DNA from 3 places in the Paenarthrobacter ureafaciens genome. Region 3 is predicted to be linked to each of the others. Evidence: riboswitches for the same ligand, from Rfam matches in the RefSeq annotation. Region 3 holds a riboswitch; each other region holds the start of a gene.
What was found. A riboswitch is a leader RNA that binds a small molecule or an ion and turns the genes downstream of it on or off. The one in region 3 is predicted to bind cyclic di-AMP.

Region 1 (7,196 bases), 380 kb from region 3:
GCTCCGAGCCTTCAGATGGTGGTGGCGGACATCAACAAGGCCCATGAACAGCTCAAAGCCAACGGGGTGGACGTCAGCGATGTCGACGTCCAGGACTGGGGCCACTTTGTGTACTTCGCCGACCCCGACGGCAATAAGTGGGCGGTGCAGTACCTCCCTCAGCGGCCCAACGGGTAACCAACGCAGGCTCACTGTGCGGCAGGATGGAACCATTATCCTTCCTGCCGCACAGCCCGGTCCGGGACATTCCCGGCAAACCCTCACCGTTCGCGCCGTCCTCTTCGACATGGACGGAACGCTGGTGGATTCGACGGCCGTAGTAGAGCAGGTCTGGCTGGAGTTCGCAGAACGCTACGGGCTTGACTACACCGAGATCCTGCGGACCTCGCACGGCGTCCAGGCCGGCGACACGGTGCGCCGATACGCCCCGGCGGATGCCGACGTCGTTGCCCTCACCGCCGAACTGGGCGAGATGGAACGCAACCGCACAGACGGCATCATTGCCTTGCCGGGAGCCGAGGCCCTGCTCGAAGCTCTTCCGGACGAGGCCATCGCACTGGTCACTTCGGCCGACCGCATCCTCGCCGATATCCGCATGCAGGCCGCCGGACTCGCCATGCCTTCGACGGCGGTTACCGCCGAAGCCGTTACGCGCGGCAAGCCGCATCCGCAGGGATACCTCAAAGCCGCGGCCTTGCTCGGTGCCGAACCGGCCGACGTCGTGGTTTTCGAGGACGCACCCGCAGGCATTGCCGCAGCAAGGGCCGCCGGGATGCGGACAGTGGTTGTGGGCCAGGCCGCCGCGCACCAAGCGGATCTGGAACCCGGCATGTGGCGGATTCCCGACTACTCGGCGGTGACCGTGGAGACCGTGAGGCACGACGACGGCGGCCACGTCATCACGCTGACGTTCTAGCCCTGTTCCACCCGGCCGGGCGGGAGTAGGCTGTGCGCATGTCTGCGTTGCCGGAGGCATACGGTGCTGCATTGGAGCGTGCCATGGTGCACGCCACCAATTGGCTCGCGTCGGTGCCCACCCGTCCAGTCCGCCCACAGTCCGACGCCGACCAGGTCGCCGCAAGCATCCTGCCGCGGCTCCCCGACGAACCTGCTGATGCCGCCGCCGTCGTTGATGAGCTGGCTGCACTGGCCGAACCGGGACTGATGGCCATCCAGTCCGGACGTTTCTACGGCTGGGTCATGGGCGGCACCTTGCCGGCTGCCATGGCGGCGGATTGGCTTGTCTCCGCGTGGGACCAAAACGCGGGCCTGCGCTTTGCCACCCCGGCGGCGGCGGCGATCGAGGAGTCTGCGGCCGATTGGTTGCTTGACCTTCTGCACTTGCCCGCCACCTCCGACGTCGGCTTCACCACGGGGGCCACTACCGCCAACTTCGTCGGGCTTGCCGCGGGAAGGCAGCACCTGATGGACGAGGCCGGCTGGGACCTGGAAGGCCTCGGCCTGTCCGGGGCGCCGAGGATCACGGTGTTCGCGGGGCGGGAGCGGCACGCTGCGGTGGACCTCGCTTTGAGGTATCTGGGCCTGGGGACATGTGTTCCCGTGGACGCAGACAGGGAAGGCCGGATCCTGCCCGACGCGCTCGATGACGCCATGGGAGAGCAACCCGGCCCGGCGATCCTATGCCTCCAGGCCGGCAACCTGCACTCGGGCGCCTTCGATCCCATGGCTGACTCCATCGGAGTGGCCCGCGACCGTGGTGCGTGGGTCCACGTGGACGGCGCCTTTGGTTTATGGGCGGCTGCGAGCCCGAAACTGCGGGAACGCCTGGCAGGTGTGGAGCTCGCTGATTCCTGGGCCACCGATGCCCATAAGACACTCAACGTTCCCTACGATTGCGGCCTGGCAATCGTGGCCCGCCCCGAAGCCATGAGGCGTGCCTTCAGCGTTCATACGAGTTACCTGATAGCGACGGATGCCGGGCCGGGGGACCCTTTCGAGAAAGTTCCGGAGATGTCCCGCCGCGCCCGCGGTATTCCGGTGTGGGCTGCCCTGCGCCAATTGGGCCGGAACGGTGTCATCGACATGGTGGAGCGGTTGGCCGAGAACGCGCGGGCGCTCGCTGACGGCCTATCCTCGATCCCCGGGGTGGAAGTGCTCAATGACGTGGTGTTCACGCAGGTCTCGGTGAGTTTCGGGAGCGACGAACGTACGCGCAGGATCACCCAGCGGCTCATGGCAGAAGGCGCCGTGTGGATGTCAGGTTCTTCCTGGCAGGGCCGGGACATCCTGCGGATCTCCGTCAGCAACTGGTCCACGGACGACGCCGATGTGGCGGCGTCGGTGGAAGCAGTCCGGCGTGCGGTGGAGCAGGAACCCGAAGCCTAGTTAAACGCCAACGCCGCCCCCGGTTCCGCCATCCGCTCCTGTAGGTACTGGTGCGTGCGGCGGCAACGGGAGCGGCTTCTCAGGCAACGTCCGGGTTTAGTACCAGTTGTTGGCCAAGTGGAATGCCAAGGCTGCGGACGGCGAACCGTAGCGTTCCTTGATGTAGTTCAGGCCCCACTTGATCTGGGTCTGGTAGTTGGTCTGCCAGTCAGCACCGGCGGAAGCCATCTTGCCGGCCGGCAGCGACTGGACAATGCCGTAAGCACCGCTGGAAGCGTTGGTGGCAGTGGTGCGCCAGTTCGATTCCTTTTCCCAGAGCGTGTTCAGGGCGGTCATTTCACCCGGACCCCAGCCGTAGTTGGCCAGGATGCTGGCAGCGTAGGCCTTTGCGGCGGCAGGATCATCAATGGCCTTGGGGGCTGCAGCGGCGGCAGCAGCTTCTGCGGCAGCCTTGTCCGCAGCGGCCTTGGCGGCGGCGTCGGCTGCAGCCTTCTCTGCTGCTGCCTGGGCAGCAGCAGCCTGCTCGGCGGCGGCCTTGTCAGCTGCGGCCTTTTCTGCGGCAGCCTTCTCCGCAGCAGCCTTTTCGGCGGCGGCCTTGGCAGCTGCGGCCTTTTCAGCAGCGGCGCGCTTTGCGGCCTCAGCCTGGGCGGCGGCTTCAGCGGCAGCGTTCTCGCGGGTCTGCGGGTCCACCTGGACCGAAGCCTGGGTCTGTGCTGCCTGGCTCATCTCCGGAAGGTTGAACGTGGCGTTTGCGGCCTGCCCGAGCGATGCAACGCCCAGCGCGGCTGCGACGACGCCGGCTGCTACCGACATGCGGTGGCCGGTCCTACCCTGGCGGGCAGCGTTCTTCAGGACATTCTGCGACTTGGTCAGGGGAGCGTTGTTTTCGTCACGGTGACGCGCCTCATGGCGCGACTGATCCTTGAATTCAGACATGTGTGATTACCTCTCAGCGCCTGCGGAGTTAGCTGTCGGGTTCGGATGAGGTCATCCGGCCGCGCGTGTAGCTGCGGCTTCACCCCAAGGGCCGGCGCAATGCCTGGCCCGGAGACTCTGGGTCCCCCGTCTCTGCCTCGAAATCAGAACGGAACTCCGGGAAGTGGCAGAGCTCGGCGCATCCCGGGTGTGGGCCAAGGTTGGGGCGACCCACTCGTTCGACGGTACAGGAGGTTCAAGCGAAAGTCACATTTAGGTAACAGAGATCACGACGCCGGTGCGTCGCCTTGCCGGATTCGCCGCGGTGGGGATGTGCCCCAAGGAAGGGCGGGGCAGGATGCGCCACGGCGCCGCGACAATCGGGGGCACTGAGGCTGCGCGGGGGTTCGCAGGTGGCGTTCGGAGCTTTTAGCAGATTGGGAGCCTGAATATCGAGTCTGGCGTCCACTTCGATTGGACAGCATCCGTTTCAGATCGTGAGATTCCGCTTGTCGGGCGCTCGCGGGAATCCAGAGGGGCATCATGCGCCATTGATCGAAGAAAGTTCAGCCAGAACGCAATATTTCTGCCCTTGACCGAACAAAACCGCATTCATTTTTGCAATCCGCTGAATTGTGATTTGCGGCACAATACTCGCGCTTATCTCAGAATGTGGACGTTTCCGCCCTTTGTTACTTGCGTGTTGTCATTGTTACGTTGCACACTTCCAATGTGAACAAGAACTCAACAGCACCTGCAGCCGCAGCAATCTTCTCCAGCTCACCCGCTGGTGACGAGTCCCGCTGTTGTCGAATGCAAGCCTAACTTCCCACCCCAGAAAAGTTTCAGGCATTCGCCCCCTAGCCCACCGTTGGGCGCCCCTCCCCAAACTCATTGCGGGGACACCAGCATTCGAAGCCGCGATGACGGCTATTCACTTTTGAGGTAAGCACTCCATGTCAGTTGCATCCGGATACGTCCACATCTCCGTCCGTAACGCCAACAAGGCCGCTTCCAACGCCGGCCTCCGCCCCGGTTTCGGTAACCGCCCCGGTTACGCACCCGGTACCCAGGCTGCTGCCCAGCAGGCTCCGGGCTACGTTCCCCAGGGCTACAACCCGAACTCCTACGGACAGTTGCGCGCCGTGCCTGCCGCTACCGAGCCCGCAGCCATGACGGCACCCACTCCGGTGGTGGCCCAGTCCGAGCGTCTCCGGCCCGTGGCCAATGACAACGTAGCCCGCGGATTCGTGCTCTACATGGGTATTGACGAAGAGACCGCGGCTGCTGCCGGGACCTCCATTGCCAAGCTGGCCCAGGAAATCCGTGCTTACGCCCAGTCGCTCGTGACCGGCGCGGAAAGCTATGCCGCCGTCGCCGTTGCTCCCGCCAGCGCACCCGGGTCCGCACTCGACGTCGTACGTTCCACATTCGGTGACCCCACCGTGGCCGCACGCCAGCGCACCGAAGCCGCACGTCCTGCGCCCCAGCAGGAAGCGCGCCCGTCCGGCGTGCTCATCGACCTCGCCCGCCGCGAAGTCCACCTCGACGGCGAATCGCTTAACCTGACGTTCAAGGAATTCGAACTCCTCAACTACCTCGTTGAGAACGGCACCCGCACGGTGGGCCGTGACGAGCTCCTCGAAGGCCTGTGGCGGAACGCCGAGGAAGTCCCCAACGAGCGCACCATCGACGTCCACATCCGTCGTCTCCGCTCCAAGCTGGGCCGCCTCGCCAACACCGTCCGCACGGTCCGCGGCCAGGGCTACCGTTTCTACGAGCACCCCGAGGTCATCGTCTGGGCCGCTCCGGAATACTCGATCTGATCCTGTAACTGCCGAAAGGCGGCACATCCCTCTGCGCCTGCGCTCACTCGAGCAACCACTGCGCTGACGGAATGTGCCGCCTTTCGTTTTGTCTGGTCAGTGAGTATCTGCCTGGCGCGGCTATAAGGTATTTGGATGAGCGACCACCACCTGAGACGGCTTGTGATCATGCGCCACGCCAAGGCGGACTGGCCCGTGGGCGTGCCCGACCATGAACGCCCCCTCGAGGAACGCGGGCACCGCGAAGCCCCGTTGGCCGGAAAATGGTTGTTGAAGCACAAGGTGGTCCCTGACTTCATCCTGTGTTCCTCGGCCCTCCGGACGCGCCAGACGTGCACATGGATCTGCGATGAACTGGGCGAAAAAGCTCCTACGCCCAAGCTCGAGAACGGGCTGTACGCAGCCTCGGCCACAGAGATGCTCGCGGTCATCAACCACGTACCGGACACAGTTACTACGTTGATGGTGATCTCCCACATGCCGGGCGTGCAGGACCTTGCCATGCGGCTGGCTTCCCGGGACTCGGACCACGACGCCTACATGGATGCCGCCACCCGCTACCCGACCAGCGCCTTGACCGTGCTGGAGACGGAGAAGCCTTGGGCTGAGCTCGACGGGCAAGACGCGCGTTTGATCCACTTCAAGGTGCCGCGCCACTAACCCCCCGCCTCTTACCTCAACTGGCTGGCATTAGGGGTTGTTCCCAGCGCTTTTGGCAACCACTAATGCGAGTCAGTCGGGACCGCGGGGAGTTCTTCAGCGGCGGCCACCTCCCGGAGAAGGCGAACCGTGTGGCGGATGTTGGGACTCGCTGCCATGGTCTTGCGGTACACGATCCCTACGGCGCGCTGCTGCACGGGATTCACTACCGGGACGGCAACAACCCCTGCCGGAAGCGGCGGCCTGCCCAGCCGGGGGACCAGCGCCACGGCCACCGACTGTTCCACCATGGCGATGTGCGTCGAAAAGTCGGGATCGTAGACGCGAATATCCGGCACGCGGCCCAATCCAGCGAAGATCTGCAGCAAGGCCTCGTTACAGATGGCTCCCGCCGGCGTGCTCACCCACGTTTCGTCCAACAGGTCAAGGCGTTCGACGGCGGTCCTCGCCGCCAGCGGATGGCTGACGTTGAGCAGGACGTCGGCCTGGTCGAGGCACAGGTCTTCGTGGGCCATGTTCTCCGGGATCACGAGTGGCACTGAGTTCCAGTTGTGGACTACCGCGAGCTCGGCTTCGCCGGTTGCAACGCGTTGGATGGCCTCGCGCGGGTCCTCGGCGAGCACGCTGACCTCCAGCTCGGAATCGGTAGTCGCGATCCGTCCCAGCATGGGCCCCACCAGGCCGCGGCAGGCTGTGGAGAAGGCCACCAGCCGGAGTGTGCCCGACGGCTTCTCCGGATCTGCCAGCAGGGTTGCCTGCAATTCCTCGAGCTCGCCCAGAATGCGCCGACCGTATCCGGCCAGGGCAACACCACGTTCGGTGAGGAGTACCCCGCGCCCGTTGCGCTCGAGCACGGCGACTCCGGCCTGCTTCTCAAGTTTCTTGATCTGCTGCGAAACGGCGGACGGGCTGTAACCCATCGCCTCTGATGCGGCCACCACGGACCCGTGCTGATCGACCGCAACCAAGGCCCGGAGCGTGGAGATATCGATCATGAAGCAAATCTACATTGTCGCGTACCGAATTCAACGCTGGTGCTTCATTGAAATGAACGTAAGAGTGGACTTGTGAACCTTCGTCATTCCGTGCTCGCAGTGCTCGTTGCCGTGCTGTGGGGCATCAACTTCGTTGCCATTGACCTCGGCCTGCACCCCGACGGCCGGGACGTTCCCCCGTTGTTGTTCGTGGCCTTTCGTTTCCTGTTGGTGGTGTTTCCCTGCATCTTCTTCATCCGCAAACCTGATGTGGGCTGGAAGGCCATTCTCGGCGTCGGGCTCTTTATGAGCGCAGGGCAGTTCGGGCTGCTGTACCTGGGCATGGCGCTGGGCATGCCGGCGGGGCTGGCTTCGCTTGTCCTTCAGGCGCAGGTGCTTTTCACTATCCTGCTTGCCGGACGGTTCCTGGGTGAGCGGCCGACGCGGAGGCAGATGGTGGGCGTGGTCCTGGGCA
Region 2 (7,196 bases), 590 kb from region 3:
AGTCATGGAAGTTGATACCCACGGCTGCGAGGGAGTTGGTGACCAACATGGTGCAGTCCTGGGTCACGCCGAGCTGGGCGTAGGCTGCAGCGGCAATGGCCGCACCGAGGCCACTGGAAGCAGCCGGAGCCTTTGCTGCCGGTGCAGCGTTGCTGACTGCCACGGTTGCGCCGCCAGCAGCGTTGGAAGCTGAGGCAGTGGCTTCCTGTGCGGAGCTCTTCGCTTCAGCCTTGGCCGGGGCTTTCTCCACGACGGGCGCGGGCGCCTCGACCGTGGTGACAACCGGGCTCTCGTAGGAGATGGCAACGGTGGAGTCAGCGGCGATGGTGGACTGCACGACGGACTGGATGTCCAGGGAGGTGGTTGAGGTGGACTCGCGATCCACATTGGTATCCGCCGCATTGGCAGCAACGCCACTGGTCAGGACCAAGCCCGAAGCCGCGGCGATGACGGCTGCCTGGCGGCCGACGCCACCGGCGTTCACCGAAACTGCCTTTGCAATCACGGCAAGTGAGCTGGTCTTGGGAGCCTCGGCCCGGTGCCGCGCAACCTTGTTTGCACTGGTCATGATGATCTCTTTTCGTTTCCGCGTGCTGCTGGGAAGCACGCGGGTCATGGGCAGGCCAGCACCCGGGGGGCGCGCTGGCTTACCTGGACGGTTTTTAGCGCAGGGTGAAGAAGGAGGAGGTTCCGGTAGAAGCTACCGAGTGAAGCAGCGTGCCCTGGCTGGGGTTCAGGGCGCTGACCATCATGCCGTTGCCGACGTAAATGCCAACGTGGGCACCGCCGTTCTGCATGACGAGGTCGCCGGGAGCGGGAGTGCTGGTGGGCTTCATGGCGGTCCATGCATTGACGCGGGGGATGCTGATGCCGGCCTGCGCGTAAACCCACTGGGTGAAGCCGGAGCAGTCCCAACCGTTGGGGGTGGTGCCGCCCCAGACGTACGGGTGGCCGATGCCGGTGTACGCGATTGCTGCGAGGCCCGAAGCCGCGGCGCTGGCTGCGGAATCCTTGGAGCCGGCGGACTTGGCGGTGACTGCGCCCTCGCCCTGGCCGGCATTCTGGTTGCCGTTCGCCTGGGAGCGCTGCGTGGTCTGGGAAGCGCGCTGGATCTTGGGGGCTTCCTTGGTAACCACAACGGGGCTCTCAAAGGAAACAGTGGCGGTTGGTTCCGCCGTGACGACGGCGGTAGTCACCAGCTGCTGTGCGCTGGACTCAGCCTTGGAAACGTCAGTATCCGCTGCCTGGGCAGGAAGGCCGACGCTGAGGACCAAGCCCGATGCTGCTGCAAGGACTGCGGCCTGGCGGCCGACGGTTCCGGCATTCGCTGAAACAGCCTTGGAAAGAGTGTTCAACGGGGTAACCGTCTGGGCGCGGTGGCGCGCAGAAGTAGTGCGTGATGACACGAAGGTAGCCTCTCCCAATGCCTGCGAGGTGAGCTGTCGGATTCGGATGGGAGTCATCCGGCCACACGCCGTTGGAAGCGTTTGTGACTTAACCCCAAGGCCCTCTTTCGAAGACCAAAATTGGTTCCCCCGCCCCTGCCAGACGAATTATGCGAACGGACCTTGAGTGGTGGCAGAGCTAGGCAATCCACCCAAGTGCATCGGCCCCCTAAAAAGCCGATGCGCTTTGTACGGTACAACAGTTGAACTAAAATGTCACATTCAGATCACGGGGCGTGTCAAGAATGCGAGAGACGACCATCAACTCGGGTTAGAGCCAGCCCATGGGGTCGACGACTTCGCCGTTGACCTGGACTTCGAAGTGGAGGTGGCAGCCGGTGGAAGCGCCCGTGGTGCCGCTCAAGGCAACGGTGTCTCCGCGATTCACGGTGTCGCCGACCTTGACTTTGAATGACGACAAGTGGTTGTAGGTGGTTTCCAGGCCGTTGCCATGGTCCACCACCACGCGGTTGCCTCCACCGTATTCGTGCCAACCCGCAAAGGTGACCTTGCCCGCCGCAGCAGCGTGGACTGCCGTGCCGCACTGGGCCACGAAGTCCTGGCCGCGGTGGAAATCGCCGCTGCCGCCTGTCAGCGGGCTGATGCGGTAGCCGAACGGTGATGCGGTGCTGAGGGTGTCCAACGGGCTGGCCATGGTGCCCTTGGAGGAGCTGGCCTGGATGCTTCCCACGGACTGGGCGCTCAGCAACTGCTTGAGCTTGCCGTCGGGATCCGCCTTGGTTGCCACCGCGGCGCGGCTGAAGTCGATCTTGGCGGACGCTTCCGCGGAGACCTCTGGCTGGCTCCCGCCGCCCACAGCCAGTGCGGCCTCAGTCTGCCCGGACTCGGACGTGGCCATGACGGGACTCGTTGCAGGCAGGCCGACAGTGAGCGCAAGACCGGTAGCAGCGAGTGCTACGCCGGCCTTCTGCCCTACACCACTGGCTGCTGCGAAATCGGCCACCTGGCGCATCGGGCTCTTACGGCGGCGCACCTGACGCTGGGTGTCGCGGGGCCGGATCTCCGATACTACGCGGGCTGGCCGCAGCTCAGTAGCGGGGCCGGTAGCGCGTCGACGGCCCCTGACGTTCTGCGAAGTCAAACTCTGTTCCTCTCTCAAAAGCCTGCGAAGTTAGCTGTCGGATTCGGATCAGAGAGTGCAAAGACCCGGCCCGCACGCAGCGCTCACGGCACACAGGTATCCCAGGAGGGAATTGCGTAAGTAAGGCACTGCTGCTGCGGACTTCACCCCAAGGCTGCTTCTCTAGGCAGCCGATTGTGGTTCCCCCGCCTCTGCCAGTAGATGTTTAACACCCCTGATCTGCTGGCAGAGCTCGGCTCCAGATCAGGTAACGCTTTGATATCGGCGCTAGTAGATAACTATAGGGGATTAAGGCCCGCGGTAATAAATTCGTTATCTACAGGGCGGTCGTTTTTTGCCCGCTCCCCTTATCACCTATCCGCGGAAACCGCAGGTCACACCGCCGCGCGGCGGCGTGACGTGAGATCAACCACGCCCATGGCAAGGCAAAGGCGCCCACATGGAGTGAACGCCTGCACCCGGCTGGCCTGTCGCTTGCTAGCCGACTGCCACGAATACGTGGGCAGCTACTTCCGGCGGCAGCTCGAGGGCCCCTTCAATCCCCGGCACCCGGACGGAGATATAGTCCCCCACGCGCTCCAGGGAAACGGCCGCACCCGGACGGATGCCGCCCTCGTCCAGCTGGGTCAGGAGTTCGGGCTCGACCTGGATGGGCTCGGCGAGCCGGCTCACCACAACGCGGGAGTCGTCAGCATAACCATCCATTGCCTGCAGGAGGTTGACGTCCGGGCGGAAGGGAGCTTGGACAGCGAGGCCGCCCAGGGCCTCCAGGCCGGGAATCGGGTTCCCGTACGGGGATTGCGTGGGATGCTCCAGCAGTTCATACAGCCTGCGTTCCACGCGTTCGCTCATCACGTGCTCCCAGCGGCACGCTTCGTCATGGACGTACGCCCAGTCCAGGCCTATGACGTCGGCAAGGAGGCGTTCAGCCAAGCGGTGCTTGCGCATCACTTCGGTGGCGCGCTTGCGGCCAACTTCCGTGAGCTCCAGGTGCCGGTCATTGGACACCACCACCAGGCCGTCGCGCTCCATGCGTCCGATCGTTTGGGAGACCGTAGGACCGGAGTGGCGCAACCGCTCAGCGATGCGGGCGCGGAGAGCCACGATGTTTTCTTCTTCAAGTTCCAAAATGGTCCGAAGATACATCTCAGTGGTATCGATCAGATCCGTCATCCAGCTCAGCTCTCCTCGAACGCAGTTCTTGCGTAATGTCCACCGTACCGCGTCCGTAGAGGCTGCACGTCCCCCTGCGCCACCCTGTGAACGCGTACCCCAGCCTAGCTTATTTGGAATTACTCTTGATAATTTTCGAAGGGTCACAAAGGTTCCGGGTACCTTGCCTCCACCCCCTTGACGACGGGAACGCGCGCGACCACGTTCCACGTGGCGGACTATGACACCACCGGGTACGCGCACCCGCGCCTGTTCAGGCAGAATTGGGGGTGTCGAAGGGGCAGTTGATGCCACCTGCCACCTCCCCGTCTTTGACCGATACACATTGGAGCCACGCGTGAGCGACACCAGCATCACCATTCCCGCCGACCTGCTGCCCAAGGACGGAAGGTTCGGCGCCGGACCGTCCAAGGTCCGCCCGGAGCAGATCGAAGCCCTGTCCGCTGCATCGAAGACCATCCTTGGCACCTCCCACCGCCAGGCACCGGTCAAGAACCTCGTAGGCTCCGTTCGTGAGGGCCTCAGCCAGTTCTTCCGTGCTCCTGAAGGGTACGAGGTAGTCCTCGGCGTCGGTGGCTCAACGGCGTTCTGGGATGTCGCGGCTTTCGGCCTCGTGGAAAAGAAGGCACAGCACCTGTCCTTCGGCGAGTTTGGCTCCAAGTTTGCAGCCGCCACCAACAAGGCTCCGTTCCTGGACGAGTCCTCCATCATCAAGTCCGAGCCCGGGACCCGCCCCGCTCCCGCTGCGGAAGCCGGCGTGGATGTATATGCGTGGCCGCAGAACGAGACGTCCACCGGTGTGGCTGCGCCGGTCAAGCGCGTTGCCGGCGCCGATGAGGGTTCCCTGGTGCTGGTGGACGCTACTTCCGCAGCTGGTGGCCTTGACGTGGATGTGGCTGAGTCCGACGTCTACTACTTCGCACCGCAGAAGAACTTCGCATCCGACGGCGGCCTGTGGCTCGGCCTCTTCTCCCCCGCGGCGCTTGAACGCGCTGCCCGCATCAAGGCAAGCGGCCGCTGGATTCCTGATTTCCTTGACGTGCAGACCGCCATCGATAACTCGAAGCTGAACCAGACATACAACACGCCTTCGCTTTCCACCCTGGTGACCCTGGATGCGCAGGTCCAGTGGCTCAACAGCAACGGCGGCCTTGACTTCGCCAGCAAGCGCACGGCAGATTCTGCCAGCCGCGTCTACTCGTGGGCAGAGTCCTCCGAATTCGCGACCCCTTTTGTTGCCAACCCCGAAGAGCGGTCCAACGTCATTGCCACCATCGACTTCGACGATTCGATCGATGCCGCGGCCATCGCCAAGGTGCTGCGCGCCAACGGCGTGGTTGACACCGAGCCCTACCGCAAGCTGGGCCGCAACCAGCTGCGGATCGCGACGTTCGTTGCGATCGAACCGGACGACGTCTCCGCCCTGCTCGCCAGCATTGACTACGTGGTGGGCGAGCTGAAGAAGTAGCCCCCACAAATAATCGGCGCCTGCCGGGAGAAGCTCCCTGCAGGCGCCGATTATTTTTAAAGTCTTGGCGGATCAGGCTTCCGGGGAGTCTGCAGGCTCCTGCACGGCGTCCTCGGCGTCCGCGTCGGCATCGTCCGCGTCTTCGGCCGGTTCATTCCTGGAAGCCTCGGCTTCAGCTTCTTCCGCCTGCACGGCTTCTTCCGGGACTTCTCCGGCGGTCTCCTCGACCAATGGCGTCTCGTCTTCCGGCCGGACCCGCTTGGCCCACGGGACCCACTCGGGCGCGAGGATGGAGTCCTCCGAGGGCAGCAATCCCAGCTCGCTCACGGTCACAATCTTGGAACGCGAGTTCCGGGTGACCACGGCGTACCACTGCCACCCGCCATAGCCGGGCAGCTTGGATTCGAACAGGTGGGTGACAACGCGGTCGCCCTCGGATTTGGCCCCGATGTGGGCGCCTACCTCGCCGGGCTTCGCGATACCCTCCACTGCTGTCCGGGCCACGTGGACGGCGGCAGCCAGGAACGCGTCCGGCTTACCGGTGCGCCACACCGGAACTCCGGCGCGGGGCTTCGGCGCAGCACCCTTCCGCGCGGGGACTTCCTTGGCTGCCGGGCCGGCCCCGCTCGCAGGGGTCTCCCCGTTGGCAGGAGCCTCGGCAGCGGAGGCAGCATGAGATGCGTTCCCGGCGGCCTGCGTATCCTGTGCGGATTCGGAAGTCATGGCTGTTCCTTAGGCTTCCAGCTCGTCGGCAACCTTGCGCAGTGCCGTACCGATTGCCTTCGCCTTATTGCCTTCCGGGTACTTTCCGGAGGACAACGTGCCGGAGAGGTTGTCCAGCACAGTGACCAGGTCCTGGACGAGCGGCGCGAGGTCCCGCGCGTTCATACGCTTGGCCTTGGCGATGGAGGGGGTCTTGTCCAGGATACGCAGGCCCAACGCCTGCGCCCCGCGGCGACCGTCGGCAACGCCGAACTCCACCCGGGTTCCCGCCTTAAGCTCGGTTACGCCCGCGGGCAGGGCCGTCTTGGGCAGGAATACTTCCTGGCCGTCTTCGGCCGCGAGGAATCCGAAGCCTTTGTCCTTGTCATACCACTTGACCTTGCCGGTGGGCACGTAATCAACCTTCTTCGTTCTTGCGTGGGAAACACGTCAGGCCGGCGCCGCATCCACAGGGTCCTGCGGGATCAGGGGCGACAGCCCGGTCCGTGTGGGTCTGCTCCTTCAAGGTTATCCTGCCCGGCCCCCTATTCCCGCTTTGGCGCTTCGCGCTTAGCGGAAGCGCACGGCAACCGGATACCTTTGGAGCATGACTTCCCCGGGTTACCGCCGCCCCCTGACTGTTGCTGCCGCCGTCGTCGCCTTTGTTTCGCTGGCTGCCGTGGCAGCGGTCATGGCCATTGCCTTCAACGGCGGGGCCGCACCCGTATGGGTTACCTCGACTGCACTCTACGGACTGCCGATAGCCTTCATCATGGCCGTTTTCCTGGTGGTGGACGCAGCCCGCCAGCGCCGGCGCCAATAGCCGCTGCGGCGGGACAGGCATCTGCGTGCCGCTGGCGGTAACGTTGAACTGATGTCCCTGATTCGAGCGCTCAGCAAGGAACTCGAGGCGCGCAGCGATGCCTCGCTGCGGGCTTTGTTTGCCGCGCGGCCGGACCTCATCTCCCCCATGGCGCCGGACTTTGCGGCACTCGCGGCCAGGGCCAGCGCCCGGGTCAGTGTCCAGCGGGCCTTGGAGCGACTCACCAAGCCGGAAATGCAGGTCCTCGAAACCCTCCATCTGTGTACCAACACAGACACCGGACACAGTGCCTCCGCTTCCGGCCTGAAGAAGGTCATTGCCGGGTCAACCTTGTCCGCGCTGGAACCGATCCTCGCGAAACTGCAGGAACTGGCACTGGTCCATCGGGCGGAACCACCGGCATCTGCCCACATGCCGGCAGGCTCCAGGCAGCGTTTCTATTTGCCCGTGGGCAGCCTCAAGGATGTCATCGGCATCTACCCG
Region 3 (7,196 bases):
CCGGACAGTGCCCTTTCGCGGAACATCCACAGGAGTCGTGCTCATCGCCATCCTTCCCTCCACAAGGCTATGGGGATGATGTGCCCAGCAAAAGGGTTAGCCAAACACAGTTAGGCCAGCAGCGTGTTCACCAACCGAGCAGCCACCTTGGCGGTACGCCCGTCAATGTCGAACTCAGGATTCAATTCCGCCACATCAAGATGCACAAGCTTCCCGCTGGCGGCCACTTGCTTGCAGACGGCGCTGATCACCGGCAGCGGCACTCCGTACGCGGCCGGAGCGCTGACGCCGGGCGCCACCGCTGCGGGCATCACATCAAGGTCGATCGTCAAGTAAAGGACGTCGATGCCTGCCAGGAAATCGGCCACGAACGTCTCCACGACCTCCGGCGCGCACCCCTCGTCCAATAGATACTTCACGCCCAGCCGCTCCGCTGTGTCGAACAGGGTCCGCGTGTTGTTGGGTTCGGAAATACCGACGACGGCGTACTGCAGTTCCCGGCCAGCGGCGGCTTCCTCCTGGGCCATCTGGAGGAACGGCGTTCCCGAGCTCGGGACGGGCTCGTCGCGCAGGTCAAAGTGGGCGTCAAGGTTCAGCACACCCAGCCGTTTGCCGCGCAGGACTTCGGAGCCGGCCACCCCCAGGTAGCTGGCGAACGCGGTTTCGTGGCCCCCGCCAAGCACAACGGTGAGGTTGCCGGCGTCGAGCAGTCCGGAGATGGCACGTCCGGCGCGTGCCTGGCCGTCCTCCAGCTGGTCGCCCTCCACCACCACGTCACCGGCGTCGAACACCTCCCGGTCCAGGTGGAACGCCAGCGGACCAAGCGCCGCACGGATCGCGGCCGGAGCCGCGGCAGCACCCACCCGCCCCTTGTTGCGGCGAACCCCTGCGTCGCTGCAGAAGCCCAGTACGACGGCGGAGCGCACGCCGGCAGCGGCGGTCCGGGCAGCGTGGGGAGCCACAGCTTGCCACCACCGGCGGTGCTCGGGGCCGTCGCCGTCGAAGCGGCCGGTCCACGCGGTGGGGGTGACGTCTACGGCGGGGGCGCTGGTTTCCATGGTTTAAGCACACCGGACCCGGACTGCCAATGCCAGCAGTTCCGGGTCCGGACTGTCTGAAATTCCGGATCATGGTCCCCGGAGACGCCGCGAGATGGCATTTGATGACAATGTTTGCGCCGAACATTGTCATCAAATGCCATCTCGGCGAGGAGTTACTTCACCCCGAGCAGTTCCTCCACGGTGCCGATGCCGAAGAACAGCAGGAATGCGGCAGCCACAGCCCACATCAAGGGGTGTACCTCGCGGGCGCGGCCCTGGAACGTGCGGATCAGGACGTAGGAGATGAAGCCTGCGCCGAGGCCGTTGGCGATCGAGTAGGTGAACGGCATGAGGGCGATGGTCAGGAACGCCGGGATGCCGACGCCCCAGTCCTGCCAGTCGATCTTGCCCACCTGCGAAACCATCATGAAGCCCACCACAACAAGGGCGGGCGCAACGGCTTCGAAGGGAACCAGGTTGATCAACGGCGTAAAGAACATGGCCACCAGGAACAGGACACCGGTGACGATCGAGGCCAGGCCGGTCCGGGCGCCTTCGCCAATGCCGGCGCCGGATTCGACGAAGATCTGGTTGGAGGACACCGAAGCTCCGCCACCCACAATCGCGCCGAGCGCATCAACCTGGAGAACGCGGTCCACATTGGGGATGTTGCCGTGCTCATCCACGGTTCCGGCCTCATTGGCCAGGCCCACCATGGTGCCCATGGCGTCGAAGAAGATGCTGAGCAGGATCACGAAGGCCAGCAGGGCGGCACCGATGAAGCCAAGGTGTTCGAAGGCGCCAAAGGGGTTGGCCTTGCCGATCAGGGAAAGGTCCGGAGCGCCCCACTCGGACACTTTGGGCGCCACGAGCGACCAGCCACGGGGGTTGATGGTGGTGCCGTCGTTGCTCGGGCCGATATGCAGGGTGAATTCAAGGATCGCAGCCAGCGCGGTGGAGACGATGATGCCGATCAGGATGGCACCGCGTACCTTGCGCACCACCAGCGCGATGGTGAGGACCAGGCCGACCGCGAACACCAGCGTCGGCCAGCCCAGGAGTTTGCCGTCCACGCCCAGGCCCAGCGGAACGGTGGTTCCGGCGGCGTCGGGGATGCGGCGCACGAAGCCGGCGTTGACCAGGCCGATCAGCGCAATGAAGAGACCGATGCCCACCACGATCGCGGTCTTGAGCGCCTCGGGGACGGCCTTGAAGACCGCGGTCCGGAACCCGGTGAGGACAAGGATCAGCATGGTCAGGCCGGAGAGGACCACCAGGCCCATCATGTCCGGCCATGTCAGGCCCGGGTGCGAGGCGACGGTGACGGCCACGAACGCGTTGACGCCCAGGCCTGTGGCTACGGCAAAGGGATGCTTGGCCCAAGCACCCATGAGGATGGTCAGGATGCCTGCCACGAAGGCCGTGGTGGCGGCGACGGCCGTGAAGCCCAGCGATGCCCCGCTCGAGTCAGCCCCCGACAGTATGAGGGGGTTCAGGACCACGATGTAGCTCATGGCAAAGAAGGTCGCGAAGCCGCCACGGATTTCCCGCGAATACGTGGATCCACGTTCGGAGATCTTGAAGTAGCGGTCGATTGCAGAACCCTGTTTAAGCATGGATGTCTCCGGGGATCGTGTGAGTGTGCTCTCAAATCCTATGCCCGCCCGTGCGGGGAGGCCTGACGATTCGCCTAGTCTGTAAGGAAGCCAACATTAGGAGAAACCGCCCCATGCGCACCATCCGCCCGCTCCTGGCCGCCGTCGTTGCTGCCCTCGCCTTCGCCTCGGCGCTGCTTTTCGGCGCCGCCCCGGCATCGGCGCACGACGCCGCAGAATCCACGAGTCCGGCCAGCGGAGCCACGGTTGCGGAAGTTCCGGCATCGGTCTCCGTCACGTTCAATAACCGGCCGCTGGCTATTGGTTCGGGCATGTCGGTGACCGCGGGCGGGGAGAACTGGGCGGACGGCGCCGTGCAAATCATCGACAACCAGGCGGTCCAAAAACTGCGCCCCGGCGCTCCGGCGGGCCAGTACACGGTGGTTTGGCGCGTCGTCAGCTCCGATTCGCACCCCATCGAGGGCACCTTTACATTCACGGCAACAGCAGGAAGCACGACGTCGGAGGGGGCCACCGCGGGAGCCTTGCCGTCCGCGTCGGGCCAGGCAGGTTCGGGCACTGTTCCGAGCGCAGGAACTGCGGCCCCCGGAACCCCCGTCAGCGAACCGGCTCCGGACGCCTCCCAGCCGTTCCCGTGGAGCATCGTGGCGTTTGCTGCATTAGCTGTTGCGCTCGTTATTTTCCTGGCCGTTACAGCCCGTCGGAAATTGGCTGCCTCCAATGATGCCGAGGGCGATAAATCCGCGGAATGACGGGGTTTTCTACATATCTGCGAAAATCTCGAAACGGTTACTGCGACACGCTCGACGCCCACTTCTCGTTACTTAAATGTGACTTTGCTGTGATCGTCGCGTACGGTAGTACCTGTGCCCGATCCGCATTCGGCGCACTTCCGGCCTGATTGCCTAGCTCTGCCGCAGGTCGGAATCCGTTCGCAGACATACCTACGGCAGAGACGGGGAACCCATTTTAGGCCGCCAATGAGCGCGCCTTGGGGTGAAGCCACGAAGCTTCCGCTGAACAGCGGTGGATAGTGGCCGGGTGACTCCCATCCGAATCCGACAGCTAACCTCGCAGGCATCGGGAGAGGCTCTTTCATGTCTTCACGCATTCTTCGCGGCCGTCGTAAGGCGGACAGCGTACGCCCCAATCCGTTCATCTCCATCTCCAAGGCAGTTGCCAGCAACGCTTCAGGCGCTGGCCGCCAGGCAGCCGTCATCGCTGCAGCTTCGGGTCTTGTCCTGACCGGTTCCATTGCTGCGCACGCTGCCGAAACTCCGGCACAGGCTCCGGTCCAGCGGGACTCCAGCCCCGCCACGGTTGCTGAAACCGTTGCCGAAACCCCCAACAAGGTTGTCACTGCCGCAGCAACGGCCACCGTCAACTTCGAGCGTCCCGCTGTTGCTTCCGTGGCAGCACCGGTCATCGAGAAGCCGGCTCCGGTTGTTGAGGCTCCCAAGAAGGCCGCAGCCAAGGCTGCTGCTCCCGCCGCTACCGCCACGGTTGCTGCTTCCGCACCTGCCGCTGCTGCTCCCGCAGCACCTGCCCCGGCACCCGCTGTTGGCGGCGTCAACGCAGCAATGGTTGCCTCGGCTTACGCCCAGATCGGTGTCATGCAGGACTGCACCGCCATGGTCGAAAAGGCCCTCGGCTCCGCAGGTATCCCGGTGGGCGACCTTGCACCCATGCAATTCATGAACTACGGCAAGGTTGTCAGTGATCCCCAGCCCGGTGACATGATCGTCCAGTCCGGCCACGTTGCCATCTACATCGGCAATGGCCAGGCCATCTCCGGTGGCATCAACGGTAACCAGACCGGCATCCACCCGATCAGCTGGCTGACCGCAACCGGCCCGCTCACGTACGTCCGCGCCGGCGCATAAGCTTCACGCTTCACAAAAAGGCCGGCACCCCGGAGGTTTTCTCCTCCCGGGGTGCCGGTTTTTTGGTTTAAGGCTTTTGGTCTAAGGCCCCTGCTCCAAGAGCCCTGTTTCAGGGCTGCCTTGGTGCCGCTGTGGGGGTTGCCGGGCTTAGGCGATCGCGAGGCCGGGCGCTGCTGGAAGTGCCACCTTCGAAGAGATGGCCTGCCCCACCGCCTTGGCCTGGCGGAGGACTTCCTTGGGGGTTGGCGTGATGAGTTCTCCCACTCCCACCAGATGCATGCCCACCGCGCGCATGGCGGCCACAAGGTTCTGACCAACGGCAATCCCCAGCTCGGCCAGCATCTTGCGTAGCTGGCTCTGCGCGCAACGCGTCACTACAACGTGGTCGGCAAGGAGAATGCCGTGCGCCGTGTGGACGGCCCATTGACGAGGGGATGCGAGGGGAGTTTCTGCAGCCGTGAGCAGGTCCAGCCGGACCGCCTTGGTGGTGTTGCGTACATCCAGGTGGTGACTGGCCGCGTAGTTCCGCAGGTGGCGGAGGATCTGGTTCCGTTCCAGCATGGAAGCGGGATCGGCTACCTCGCAGCGTTGCAGCATGCCGGTATGCACGGAAGGACCCGTCTGTGCCAGTGGGCCGAAGCCGTCCACCACGATCGAGCCCACGCCGTAGCGGCTGAGTTCGCTGGCCACGGCGAGGCCTGAGAGTCCGGCTCCGATCACCACGGTGGTGGTTCGCTCCGTGGCGGAATCAGGCATGAGTGACACTGCGTGGTTCCTCCTTGACGTACGTGCCCAAAGGCAGGATTGGACGCTTCCGGTTCCCCAAACGGTCGCAAATAAATGGCCGGTATGTGTTCTGGAACACTCTCACCGGCCATTCGGTGACTCGAACACTACAGAACTTTTGGGGCGTTGGGTAGCCTTCCTGACAGCGTGTTATTACTTCTTCCCGGGGCGTCCCGGGAGGGCCTTGAAACCGAGCCCGGACCGTTATGCAGATAGCGGAAAAGCCGCCTTGATTCGCTATAAGCAAACGAGAATAGTTGGCATTGGACGAGGAAGTCCCGTGGCTTCCTCGTTCACGGACATTAGCGCACAACGTGAGGTGTAACACCCCTACGTTGAACCTCTGGCAGAATGGCCGGAACATCAAGCAGCAGGTGGAGAGGCGGGCCCCAAATGGACCAGCACGGTAGTCACGTTGAACATCCCCGCGGCGGTGACGCGGAAGCAGTAGCCCCGGGCGGCATCGTGGTTGGAGTGGACGGCTCCGAACACGGACAATGCGCTTTGGTGTGGGCAGCGCGTGAAGCCGAACGCCGGCAACTTCCCTTGCACATCGTGACCGCTTATTCAGTGCCGATCTTCGCCGCCTCAGGGTTGGACGGCGGATACGCAACGGTGGACGACTCGATGATCCGGGAAGGCGCCGAAGCCATCGCCAAACAGGCCATGGAGAAGGTTTCCGGCTACAACATCGACGTTGACGCCTCGGTGGAGAACGGGGATGCCGCCGGTGTCCTGCTGGATCTCTCCGCGGAAGCCGCCCTCTTGGTTTCGGGCAGCCGCGGACGCGGTGGATTCGTCGGCCGTCTGCTGGGCTCCGTCAGCAGCGCGCTGCCGGCCCACGCGAAGTGCCCCACAGTGACGGTGCCGTTGTATTGCGCCGACCGCCTGGGCCAGAGCACCGAGGACAAGCACATCAAGGCCGAACACGCGAAGGCCGGTCCCCGCACTGTGGAGAACATTGTTGTAGTTGGTGTTGACGGCTCCGAACAGGCGCGAGTGGCGGTCCTTGAGGCTGCTGAACAGGCAGAACGCATGGGCGCGAAGCTGCGGGTAGTCTGCGCTGTGCCTCAGTACAGCGGCTCGCTGGCCTGGGTGCCGGCCCCCTTGGACAGGGATGCCCTGTTCGCGGATATCAAGGTCCAACTGGATGCCGGCGTTGCCTGGCTCCGCAGCCATTTCCCGCATCTCACGGTGGAAACCCAGCTGACAGACGGCTCTCCCGTGGACGTCCTGGTGGAGGCCAGCAGGGGAGTGGAACTGGTGGTCCTGGGCACCCGTGGACGCGGCGGGTTCGCCGGAATGCTCCTCGGTTCAACCTCGGACGGCGTGCTGCACCACGCCAAGGGACCGGTCATGGTGGTCCCGGATCGCGAAGACTCCAGGCTTGCGGACAGGCCCAAGTTCGGCCCCATGCTGGGCAACGACTAGGACCTGACGCTTCACGGCGGCATGGACGGTGAAGCGGCGGAAGGGCCGCAGCAGGGCGGGCAAACCGGGAAGGCTTCAACAGCCGGGTACGGTTTCATCCTTCCGTTGGACCGGATTCGTTCAGGCATGCTGGCGGAGGTTGGCGGCAAGGCCGCCAACCTTGGTGAAATGGCCACCGCCGGTTTGCCGGTGCCGCCCGGATTTTGCCTGACGACGGCGGCCTACCGCCGGGCGCTTGACGGCGCAGCGTTGGGTGAGGTGCTGGCTGCCCTGGACGGGACCGACGTCGTTGATTCTTCCCTTGATGCCCTGGCGGCCCGTGCCCGCTCCGTAGTGCTGGCTGCCGGTGTTCCTCCAGAGGTGGCCGAAGAAGTCCGCACGGCGTACAACAGGCTGGGCCCGGATGTCCCGGTTGCTGTCCGGTCCTCGGCCACGGCGGA

Region 1: it holds a riboswitch for cyclic di-AMP, as region 3 does, so the genes downstream of both, AUR_RS14055 (aggregation-promoting factor C-terminal-like domain-containing protein) here and AUR_RS12295 (NlpC/P60 family protein) in region 3, are expected to answer to the same signal.
Region 2: it holds a riboswitch for cyclic di-AMP, as region 3 does, so the genes downstream of both, AUR_RS15010 (M23 family metallopeptidase) here and AUR_RS12295 (NlpC/P60 family protein) in region 3, are expected to answer to the same signal.

Annotation. Positions count from the first base shown of each region.
Region 1 is NZ_SBHM01000007.1:2,079,856-2,087,051, forward strand. Features, by position in the region: gene AUR_RS14040 (glyoxalase superfamily protein) at 1-177, shown strand, start outside; gene AUR_RS14045 (HAD-IA family hydrolase) at 194-916, shown strand; gene AUR_RS14050 (pyridoxal phosphate-dependent decarboxylase family protein) at 955-2,346, shown strand; gene AUR_RS14055 (aggregation-promoting factor C-terminal-like domain-containing protein) at 2,443-3,282, opposite strand; cyclic di-AMP (ydaO/yuaA leader) riboswitch at 3,288-3,441, opposite strand; gene AUR_RS14060 (winged helix-turn-helix domain-containing protein) at 4,218-5,087, shown strand; gene AUR_RS14065 (SixA phosphatase family protein) at 5,223-5,747, shown strand; gene AUR_RS14070 (LysR family transcriptional regulator) at 5,810-6,742, opposite strand; gene AUR_RS14075 (EamA family transporter) at 6,815-7,196, shown strand, end outside.
Region 2 is NZ_SBHM01000007.1:2,286,834-2,294,029, reverse strand. Features, by position in the region: gene AUR_RS15020 (NlpC/P60 family protein) at 1-568, opposite strand, end outside; gene AUR_RS15015 (C40 family peptidase) at 663-1,406, opposite strand; cyclic di-AMP (ydaO/yuaA leader) riboswitch at 1,411-1,570, opposite strand; gene AUR_RS15010 (M23 family metallopeptidase) at 1,717-2,547, opposite strand; cyclic di-AMP (ydaO/yuaA leader) riboswitch at 2,552-2,768, opposite strand; gene AUR_RS15005 (iron-dependent transcriptional repressor DtxR) at 3,025-3,720, opposite strand; gene serC (phosphoserine transaminase) at 4,058-5,188, shown strand; gene AUR_RS14995 (DUF3027 domain-containing protein) at 5,261-5,911, opposite strand; gene AUR_RS14990 (cold-shock protein) at 5,921-6,304, opposite strand; gene AUR_RS14985 (hypothetical protein) at 6,498-6,713, shown strand; gene AUR_RS14980 (helicase-associated domain-containing protein) at 6,765-7,196, shown strand, end outside.
Region 3 is NZ_SBHM01000007.1:1,700,348-1,707,543, forward strand. Features, by position in the region: gene AUR_RS12275 (hypothetical protein) at 1-45, opposite strand, end outside; gene hutG (formimidoylglutamase) at 111-1,058, opposite strand; gene AUR_RS12285 (NCS2 family permease) at 1,214-2,656, opposite strand; gene AUR_RS12290 (copper resistance CopC family protein) at 2,770-3,408, shown strand; cyclic di-AMP (ydaO/yuaA leader) riboswitch at 3,588-3,750, shown strand; gene AUR_RS12295 (NlpC/P60 family protein) at 3,754-4,539, shown strand; gene AUR_RS12300 (FAD-dependent monooxygenase) at 4,687-5,295, opposite strand; gene AUR_RS12305 (universal stress protein) at 5,719-6,756, shown strand; gene AUR_RS12310 (PEP/pyruvate-binding domain-containing protein) at 6,778-7,196, shown strand, end outside.